3 regions of the Paenibacillus sp. FSL H8-0175 genome follow, and region 1 is predicted to be linked to each of the others. Evidence: predicted binding sites of a transcription regulator. Region 1 holds the regulator's gene; each other region holds the start of a gene.
What was found. Region 1 encodes Rex, which represses fermentation and respiration genes when NADH is low (regulators of the CRP and FNR family bind a similar motif). Its sites were predicted from a motif close to TTGTGAAATATTTCACAA; they were not measured.

Region 1 (3,289 bases):
ACACACCCGCGCGTTTATCCAAAATTTCATAATTTTCTAGCTTTCCCAGCCTTAAAAATACACAAAAGGCCGCAACTTTTGCTAAAAGCAAAAAGTCACAGCCTATTATTTATTCGTTATTCTCCAGACTTAACGCTTCAATAAACCTTCGAAGGCTTCTTGCGCTTTACGCCGGATAGCTTCCTCATCCAGGGTTAAGCATTGTCCATGCTTGATGACCTGTTTACCATTCACCCACACATGCTCAACATCCTTAGCGCTAGCAGAGTAAACTGCATGAGACAACAGATCTGTGTGTGGCAGCAAATGCGGCTGATCGATATCAATAGCAATGAAATCTGCTTTCATCCCTCCAGCAAGTCTGCCTACATTATTTAAAAAGATGGACTGCGCGCCATATTCTGTAGCCATACGCAGAGCTTCTGGAGCAGGGACAGCCGTTGGATCACCGCTGACACCCTTATGAATGAGAGCTGCAAGCCGCATCTCTTCAAACATATCCAAGTTATTGTTGCTTGCCGCGCCATCCGTGCCAAGAGACACCTTCACACCAGCTTTTAGAAGATCAGTAACCCGAGCCACTCCGCTAGCCAGCTTCAAATTACTGCCCGGATTATGAGATACACCCACATTATGGCGAGCCAAGATCTCAATCTCTTCATCATTTAAATGAACACCATGTGCAACTATCGAGGGACGTGTGAACATTCCAAGCTTCTCTAAGTGAGCTACAGGACGCAACCCGTAATCCGCCACATTTTGTTCCACTTCACGTTTCGTTTCGGACATATGCGTATGCATTGGTAAATCCAGATCATGCGCTGCCTGCACGAACTTAACCAGGAAGTCAGGAGGGCAAGTATAAGGGGCGTGTGGCGAGATCATAGTAGTAATTCTACCGTCAGCCTTTCCATGCCAGTTACGGGCAAAAGAAATCGCTTCCGCAAGCTTGTGATTCTGTACATCCTCTGGACATAACCCGATCACACCACGCATCAATACGGAACGGATACCTGATAACTCAGCTACCTCGGCTACTCGGTCCATATGATCATACATATCGAGGAAGGTCGTAGTTCCACCCTTCAGCATTTCCAATACAGATAAGGAGGTTCCCCAGTATACATCATCACCGGTGAACTTTTCCTCCATTGGCCACATCTTCTCCTGAAGCCACACTTGTAGCGCTAAATCATCTCCATATCCACGCAGCAAAGACATCGCCGCATGACCGTGTGTGTTTACAAGTCCAGGCATGAACAGCAGACGGCTGCCATCAACCACTTGCACTCCAGCTTCCATCTGAGGCTCTTCTTTTCCTATGTAAGTGATTAAATCATCTTCAATAGTCATATATCCACTCAGAACCGGCTCATCCGTTCCCGGAGTCAGAAAATACCCGCCCTTAATTATCGTTTTATTGTTGTTCATGTTCACTTTCTTCCTTTCCATCCCGCAAGTAATAAGCAAGACTTTGCAGATCAGTTGTAAAATCAGCTGCATGCACCCGGATATTCGGTGGTGTCTTCAGAATCACAGGGGCAAAGTTCAAAATCGCTTCAATCCCAGAAGAAATGAGGATATCTGCTACATTTTGAGCTTCTGAATCAGGTACGGTAATAATGGCAATGCGAATACCTTGCTCACGAATTGTGCTGCCTAGTTCATCCATCGGTTGCACAGTAAGTGAGTTGATCTTACGTCCAACCTTAGGAGCGTACGAATCAAATATAGCCGTGATTTTCATAGTATCTTTGAGATATGCATTGTAATTAGACAAGGCATGTCCGAGATTACCTGCTCCAACTAAAGCTACATTAAGCTGTTGATCCAGCTTCAGGATATGACGGATTTTCTCAATAAGATACGTTACATCATAGCCGATACCTTTTCTGCCGAAGTCACCAAAATATGCTAAATCCTTACGAATCTGTGCGGGATTAAGATCAAGCTTTTGCCCAAGTTCCTGAGAGGAAACTGTTAATATTTCGCGATTCTGGAGATCATTCAAAAAACGCAAGTACACAGGCAGTCTGCGAACAACGGCTTCTGATATTTTATCCGATTTCATATTTTTCCTCCTAAAAATAGTAATGTTCTTGTGAAAATCCATATTCAAACGTCTACCTCTCCTTATTAAGGACGGTACTGTAACACACCGCCCTTAAGGATAAGGAGGAGCTAAACTGAAGACGAGCGTTTTAAGAAGCGCCGCCATCCTCTAGCCATTCCGCTATGCGTGGGACCATTTGATCAGTAAGCATATGCTCCATTTTGGGACCAGGCAATGAATAAAGGAAATACTTCCCGTAATGAGATTCAATAACCCTTGTATCATAAACAATAACTATTCCGCGATCCTGCGCCGTGCGAACCAGTCTTCCGAATCCCTGCTTAAAACGAATAACCGCTTGAGGAACAGATAATTTCATGAACGGATTCTTCTTCTGGGCCTGTAATAACTCCGACTTCGCTTCCGCCAACGGGTGATTCGGCGGTTGAAATGGAAGTCTCACGATGGCCAGGCAAGTCAGTGCTTCACCTGGAATATCTACACCTTCCCAGAAGCTGCTCGTCCCCAGCAATACGGATGCTGCACTGTCCTGAAAGCGGCGGATCAGCTTGCTCCGGCTGCCACCTTCCACGCCTTGACCAAGCACCGTAATCTCTTGTGAGGCTAAAGCCTCTTTAAGCGGATCATATACCTGACGCAGCATTTTATAAGAAGTAAACAGAACCAGCATCCGCCCACGTGTTGTTTTAGCAGCTTCCGATAATGACTGTACGAGTGTATCGACAAATCGAGCATCGCCCACACTGCCCTTCACACTAGGAAAATCACGCGGTATAACTAGCAGTGCCTGCTCGCGATATTTAAAGGGAGATGGAAGGAGTGAGGTCATTAGACGTCCCTCTTCTGCAGCTTCGTTAAGTCCGAGATTATCAATCATAAATTGAAAAGATTTATCTACAGATAGCGTCGCCGAGGTAAGCACGATGCTTTTTTTCTTATCGAAGAACAACTCTTTAAGCTGGATGCTAACATCCACAGGGACGGCATACAGCTGTAGGGATTTGCTACGGTAATTTCCATTTGCCTCCAGCCAATATACTACATTATCGTCATTCAGCCCCATAAAGAATCTTACTTGCTCACGTATGGAAGCCAAATCTTTAAATAAACCGCTAATATCAGTAACAAGGCTGTCTGCTGAGGATTGGCTTTCCTGGTCACGCATCTCGTTAAGCATTTTATCACCCTTACGGATGATGTCGCTTAACGTCAGAT
Region 2 (3,289 bases), 2.4 Mb from region 1:
CCCTATAAACAGAACTGCAATCAGCACAAACCACAATTCATTAAGAGATATCATGGGAACCCTCCTCGTTATATGGATCATTCGAATCGCCGTGATCGTTATCCATTGCATAAGGACCTTTTTTAATCACTTTAATAAACAATCCGACCAACACTAATCCTAGAATTAAATAAATCGTTGTAAAAGAAATCACGGAGAACAGAACTTGACCACTTGTAATATTAGGCGACACACTGTCTTCCGTTGTCATCAGTCCGAATACCGTCCATGGCTGACGCCCGAATTCGGTCATAACCCAACCGGCTGTATTCGCAATCGGAGGAAGCAACAAGCCCCATAACATAAACCGCATAAACCAAGTGTTCGGACGGTCCATTTTTTTGCGCCACATTAAGTACATAGCATACATTCCCAATACAATCATTAACGTTCCTGCTAGAACCATGATCCGGAAACTCCAGAATGTCGTACGTACAGGTGGAATATAATCACCGGGGCCATAGGTTTGCTCATACTCCGCTTGCAGCTCAAGCATACCTTTAACTTCACCGGAAAATTTACTGTATGAAAGGAAACTCAGCATATAAGGAATTTGAAATTCTCCAGTACTGATTTGATTCTCTGGATCAATGTTTGCCCATACGGTCCAAGGTGCCGGGTCACCACTCTTACCCCACAGTCCTTCGGAAGCTGCCATTTTCATTGGTTGAGTTTCAACCAAATATTGCGCTTGGGCGTGACCAGCAACAGCTACACCAATAGAAGAAATAATCCCTACGATGGCTGCAATCTGAAAAGACTTCTTAAAGAAAGAAACCTCTTGTTTCTTCAATATTTTATAAGCACTAATACCTGTTACAAGAAAAGCACCTGTTGCATAAGCAGCCAGTACGGTGTGTGGGAATTCAACCAGCAATTGTCCGTTCGTAATAAGCGCGAAGAAATCGTTCATTTCTGCACGTCCATTATTTATCGCAAAACCCACAGGATGCTGCATAAAAGAGTTAGCCGCTAGAATCCAGAATGCAGATAACATCGTACCGAATGCTACCAGCCAGATGGACAGTAAATGTACTCGCTTGGACACTTTATCCCAACCGAATATCCATATCCCAATAAAAGTAGACTCCAGAAAAAAGGCTGCCAATGCCTCAACTGCAAGTGGAGCCCCGAATACATCACCAACAAAACGTGAATAATCGGACCAGTTCATCCCGAACTGAAATTCCTGCAATATCCCTGTAACTACCCCTACTGCAAAATTGATGAGGAATAGCTTTCCCCAGAACTGCGCCATTTTTTTGTACTCTTCATTACCTTTTCTAACGTACATTGTCTCCATGATTGCAATCAAGAGCGCTAGTCCGATTGATACCGGTACAAAGAAATAGTGGAATATTGTCGTCGACGCAAATTGTATACGCGACAGCATTACTGTATCCATATTTGTCCCTTCCTTCTCCCCTTTTCGTTAATTATATTCTGTCAAAAATTTAAACTTCTTTTTGTGATAAATGTCACATAAAGATAGTCATTTAACGGTGAAATTCAAATGATTTGTGACAAAGATCACAATTTAGCATAAAGAAAGCAAAAAAAATAAGACGGTTTACCCGTCTTGAGTGGTTCGTCGTTCTATTAAATGCTTGACTCATTTAGGTATTGGTTAGATGGAAATACCCTTCTTCAGCGATTTGAGATCGCCATTCGAATTAAGCAATTGGGGTAGCATCTTCGTGCTGCGAACCATTGGAGAGTCACATAGACGGCAAGAAGGCGCATGTTCAAATGCGAAATTATCCCTCATCCATCCGTTGCATCCCTCATTGGTACATGCCCAAATTGCGGTATTTTCTTCCGGTATTTCTTCCAAAGGTTTCTTCCGGTAGTTCATTGCCGTTCCTCCCATCCTGTAAGTCAATAGTGAGTAACTAGATATAAAAAGACCGTCCCAACTTTCACAAGCTGGGACGGTTTCTTCTATTATTACAGTTTTACAACGTTTTCGGCTTGTGGTCCACGGTTGCCTTGAACAACGTTGAATTCAACGCGTTGGCCTTCGTCCAAAGTTTTGAAGCCGTCGCCAGTGATTGCGCTGAAGTGAACGAATACGTCGCTTCCGCCTTCAACTTCGATAAATCCGAATCCTTTTTCTGCGTTGAACCATTTAACTGTACCTGTTTGCATGTGTGTTACCTCCACAAATTTAAATTAATATGTTCTTTTTATCTTCAAACAAAGAAAAAATTCACACATTGAAAAAGGTTGTATTACCAAATATGACAGCCCTTTTCAATGCGAGAATTAGGGACTAAATGTATGATTGATATCATATTACCACACCTGATTAGCAAAGGCAAGCAAGCATCCGAATATATCCGTTTTTGCCCTAATAAGTATTACCTTCCAATGTAAGGGCTGCCACTTAGTGTTTATTCCCTAAATAGATCCTTTTTCTGGCATAATTATCATGGTTTTAGAAAAATAGCTTTTCCAAAAACGTTACTTTTATCCGCTTTTTCAAGAAGGTACCCCCTCGGAATCGAAGGGGTAGTCCGCTCTACTTGTCGTAACTGCTATATCATTATATACCGACTTCCAGCATATTATTCCTGTGGTTTTTCAAGAAGTTTAACTGTTGCCTGTTTGGCCTCGCCGTTTCGATAGTAAGTAATTTTCAGATCATCACCGATCTTCGTATGATTATATAAGTACTTGCGAAGAGAAAGGGTAGATATGATTGATTGATCATTAAATTTGGTAATGACATCATTGAATTGCAGTCCAGCTTCCTTCGCAGGGCCAACGGCTTCTAGAACAACTACTCCATCCTTAACACTGTTCGGCAGGTTCAATTCATTGCGTTGATCTTCTGCTAGTGGAACGTACGGATTGTTCAAATCAACTGAATATACACCCAAGTACGAACGGGCAATATGTCCTTTTTCAGCCAGCTCATTAGCGATATCTATCACATGATTCGCAGGAATTGCAAAACCCAGACCCTCTACACCCGTATCTGAAATCTTCATTGTGTTAATTCCAATGACCTTGCCATCCAGATCCACTAATGCGCCGCCACTGTTTCCTTCATTAATCGCCGCATCGGTCTGTATCACTTCTTGTTCCCAGTCATATACTCCATCCTGATTAAGGGATACGGGAACCATCCGTTCAGTATAGCTAACAATCCCCGAGGTCAATGTATCACCAAGTCCTAGCGGATTACCGATAGCAATGACCGTTTCACCTAGACGAAGCTTAGAGGAATCACCGAGCTGCGCGATGG
Region 3 (3,289 bases), 320 kb from region 1:
ATCAAGAGATGATCATTAGTGATCTCAACAAGCTGTTCGAGGAATATCCGGTACCTCAAGAAGAACTCGCATGGAACACAGCACCTTCTGCAGAGTTAATCGAGCATATCGTGAGTAAACATCACCATTACCTGCGTGAAGAGCTGCCCCTGATTAGCCAAAATGTAACTAAGGTATACCGGGTTCATGGCGGAGATTCCCCTCATTTAGAAGAGTTATATAGTTTGTTTAATGCACTCAAGGAAGATCTGCTTCAGCATACAGCTAAAGAAGAGGAAGACGAGTTTCCAAAATTATTAGCGTATGATGCCAATCCAAGTGAAGAAGGGCTGACCATACTTCGTGAGGCATTAGTTGACCTTGAGAGTGAACATGACACAGCAGGCGAACTATTGAGACAAATACGCAAAATAACAGCTGATTTCACCCCACCGGCTCATGCTTGTACAACCTATCGTTTGACTTATGCCCGGCTAGAGGAGCTGGAGAGCATGACTTTTGAACATGTTCATCTGGAGAATAATATATTGTTCCCTAGATTCCAGTAGAAAAAATGAGTTTTCATAGAGTCCCTTAGGGGACTTTTTTTATATTTGAGAACAAAGCTTATTTACGTTATTCTTAAATAGACAGTATGCATAACTTACTACAAGCCTGAGACGCTGTGTGGTCATTAGGCGGGACAAGGCGGTGTCACTATGCCCACGAAATATATGTGGAGGTTGTTACTAGGATTAGTCATCGTATTCATAATAGGTGGGTGTTCCACTCTTGCTGACATTAATAATGAAGGGAATAATGGCTTAGCAGGATCAGACGGGCCTACGCTTTCGCTTATCGTTGCGGGAAATGACTTGCTTACCAACCCTTTGGACAAGCAGCTTAGCGAGAGCTACAGAAAAGGGATAACGATCTTTGACCTACTGAAAGGTAGTGGGAAGGCCACCTTTTCTGAGGATAACACAAGCATTCTAACGGTAAATAATATTTCACTCGGTCCAGGAATGAATTGGGAGCTGCAAATGGATGGGGAGACCATTGGACCTGAGGATTGGGGTCGAACAGTCGGGCATGAATCAAAATTAGTAATTACGGCGATGTCTAAGGAACAAGAGGAACCCCTTCAAATTGTGTTGTTGACCGTGAATGGTGGAAGTGAGCAAGTGAATTTGAATCATTCATATGTTATGGGATTTACTGAAGATTTAACAGTGAGAGGTTTGTTGAAGAACAGCAGTGTGGTGCAGTTGACCGAAGACAACAAAAAGGTGTTATCCATTGGTGATTATACTCCCCTTAGCAATGAAGTTTGGAAGATGAAGGTGAATGGGAAGCAGCTGCTTGAGAATGGAATGGACATGAAGCTTAGAGTGCAGGATGAATTGGAGATTTTATTGGCTATACGTTAAAAAAAGTACATAAATGCCAGATCTACGGTTGCTCAGAACCCGTGATCTGGCTTTTTTAATTGGAAGTTATAACCTAATAAAGTTGTCTTATTTTTATGTGAAAACATTCACATTTAATGTGACTGTAATCACAATCTCTCTTAAATTTTGAAATGTATAATTCCATTATGTAGAAGAGAAGTTGAAGCAAAGTTCAACAAGAACGGATAAGACTGAGGAGGCACCTAACCATGGCAGCGAAGAGAGAAAAATTAGTATTAGTCGGCAACGGTATGGCAGGCATAGGTACGCTAGAGCAGATATTGAAGCTAGGTGGAGCTTATGACATTACGGTCTTTGGAAGCGAACCTCATCCCAATTATAATCGGATCATGTTGTCCTATGTTCTCGAAGGCAGCAAAACCATCAATGATATCATCCTAAACGACTGGAATTGGTATGAAGATAACAACATTACCTTGCATACTGGAACAACAGTTACGCGAATTGACGAGCATTCCAAGCAAGTAATTGCGGATAACGGTATGGCTGTTTCTTACGATAAAGTGATTATTGCAACGGGTTCGAATTCATTTATTTTACCTGTGCCTGGTTGTGATAAGGAGGGCGTAGTGGGTTTCCGGGATATTGCAGATTGTGATGCGATGCTGGCTGCGGCTAAACAATACAACAAAGCAGCGGTAATCGGCGGGGGCTTACTTGGTTTGGAAGCGGCAAAGGGTCTTGTGAACCTTGGCATGGACGTTACTGTAGTGCATCTGATGGAAGATCTAATGGAGCGCCAGCTGGATCGTAATGCCTCCTCTATGTTGCAGGCTGAGCTAGAGCGTCAAGGCGTGAAATTTGCTATGGGCAAACAAACAGTAGAATTGACCGGGGAACAGAGAGTAAGTGGATTACAATTTAGTGATGGCACTTCACTTGCGGCTGATTTTGTAGTTATGGCTGTAGGCATCAAACCGAATATAACTGTGGCAAAAGAAAGCGGAATTGCTGTTAATCGTGGGATTGTAGTGGACGATTATCTGCAGACCTCTATGCAAAATGTATATTCCATTGGCGAATGTGCCGAACATCGCGGAGTTTGTTACGGATTAGTAGCGCCGCTCTTTGAGCAGGGGATGGTTCTAGCTAAACATCTCTGCGGAAGCGACACAAACCCATATGAAGGTTCTGTTGTCTCCACCAAATTAAAAATTTCCGGAGTGGATGTATTTTCTGCAGGTGAGTTTATGGATTCTCCTGAACATACTGTAATCTCAAGCAAAGATGAATGGAAGCGAACCTATAAGAAAATTCTGCTCAAAGACAATGTCATTGTTGGTGCAGTCCTGTTCGGGGATGTGACAGAGTCGGCTAACCTGCAAAAGTTAGTAAAACAAGGCGCTGTAATGACCGATGAAATTTATACAGAGGTTATGGGTACGGGCTGCTGCGGAAGTGGAGCCAAAAAGAGCACATCCGTAGAAGCGATGGCGGACGAAGAAATCGTTTGTGGCTGTAACGGGGTTACGAAAAAAGCGATTGTGGATGCGGTCATAGAAAATGGTTTTACTACTGTGGACGAAATAAAAGCATGTACAGGAGCGACGCGCTCTTGCGGAGGTTGTAAACCGGTTGTAGAACAAATTTTACAATTTGTCCTGGGTGATAGTTTTGAGCAGTCTGCCAAGCAAGGAATTTGTAGCTGCACAACGCTTAGCCGGGATGAGATTGTTGCTGAGATTACAGCTAAAGGTCTTAGTACTACTAAAGAGGTTATGCATGTACTGGGTTGGAAACAAGAGGAAGGCTGCTCTAAATGCCGTCCGGCGATTAACTATTATCTGGGGATGATAAATCCGGATACACATCAAGACGAGAAGGAATCACGCTTTGTT

Region 2: the regulator Rex is predicted to act here: its motif matches at 1,506-1,523, upstream of MHH46_RS31570 (cytochrome ubiquinol oxidase subunit I).
Region 3: the regulator Rex is predicted to act here: its motif matches at 1,505-1,522, upstream of nirB (nitrite reductase large subunit NirB).

The regions. Positions count from the first base shown of each region.
Region 1 is NZ_CP150299.1:4,737,413-4,740,701, forward strand. Features, by position in the region: gene MHH46_RS21090 (amidohydrolase) at 130-1,431, opposite strand; gene MHH46_RS21095 (redox-sensing transcriptional repressor Rex) at 1,418-2,071, opposite strand; gene dinG (ATP-dependent DNA helicase DinG) at 2,202-3,289, opposite strand, start outside.
Region 2 is NZ_CP150299.1:7,115,482-7,118,770, forward strand. Features, by position in the region: gene cydB (cytochrome d ubiquinol oxidase subunit II) at 1-54, opposite strand, end outside; gene MHH46_RS31570 (cytochrome ubiquinol oxidase subunit I) at 41-1,444, opposite strand; gene MHH46_RS31575 (cold-shock protein) at 1,667-1,894, opposite strand; gene MHH46_RS31580 (cold-shock protein) at 1,987-2,187, opposite strand; gene MHH46_RS31585 (S1C family serine protease) at 2,607-3,289, opposite strand, start outside.
Region 3 is NZ_CP150299.1:5,062,012-5,065,300, reverse strand. Features, by position in the region: gene ric (iron-sulfur cluster repair di-iron protein) at 1-548, shown strand, start outside; gene MHH46_RS22640 (hypothetical protein) at 699-1,409, shown strand; gene nirB (nitrite reductase large subunit NirB) at 1,640-3,289, shown strand, end outside.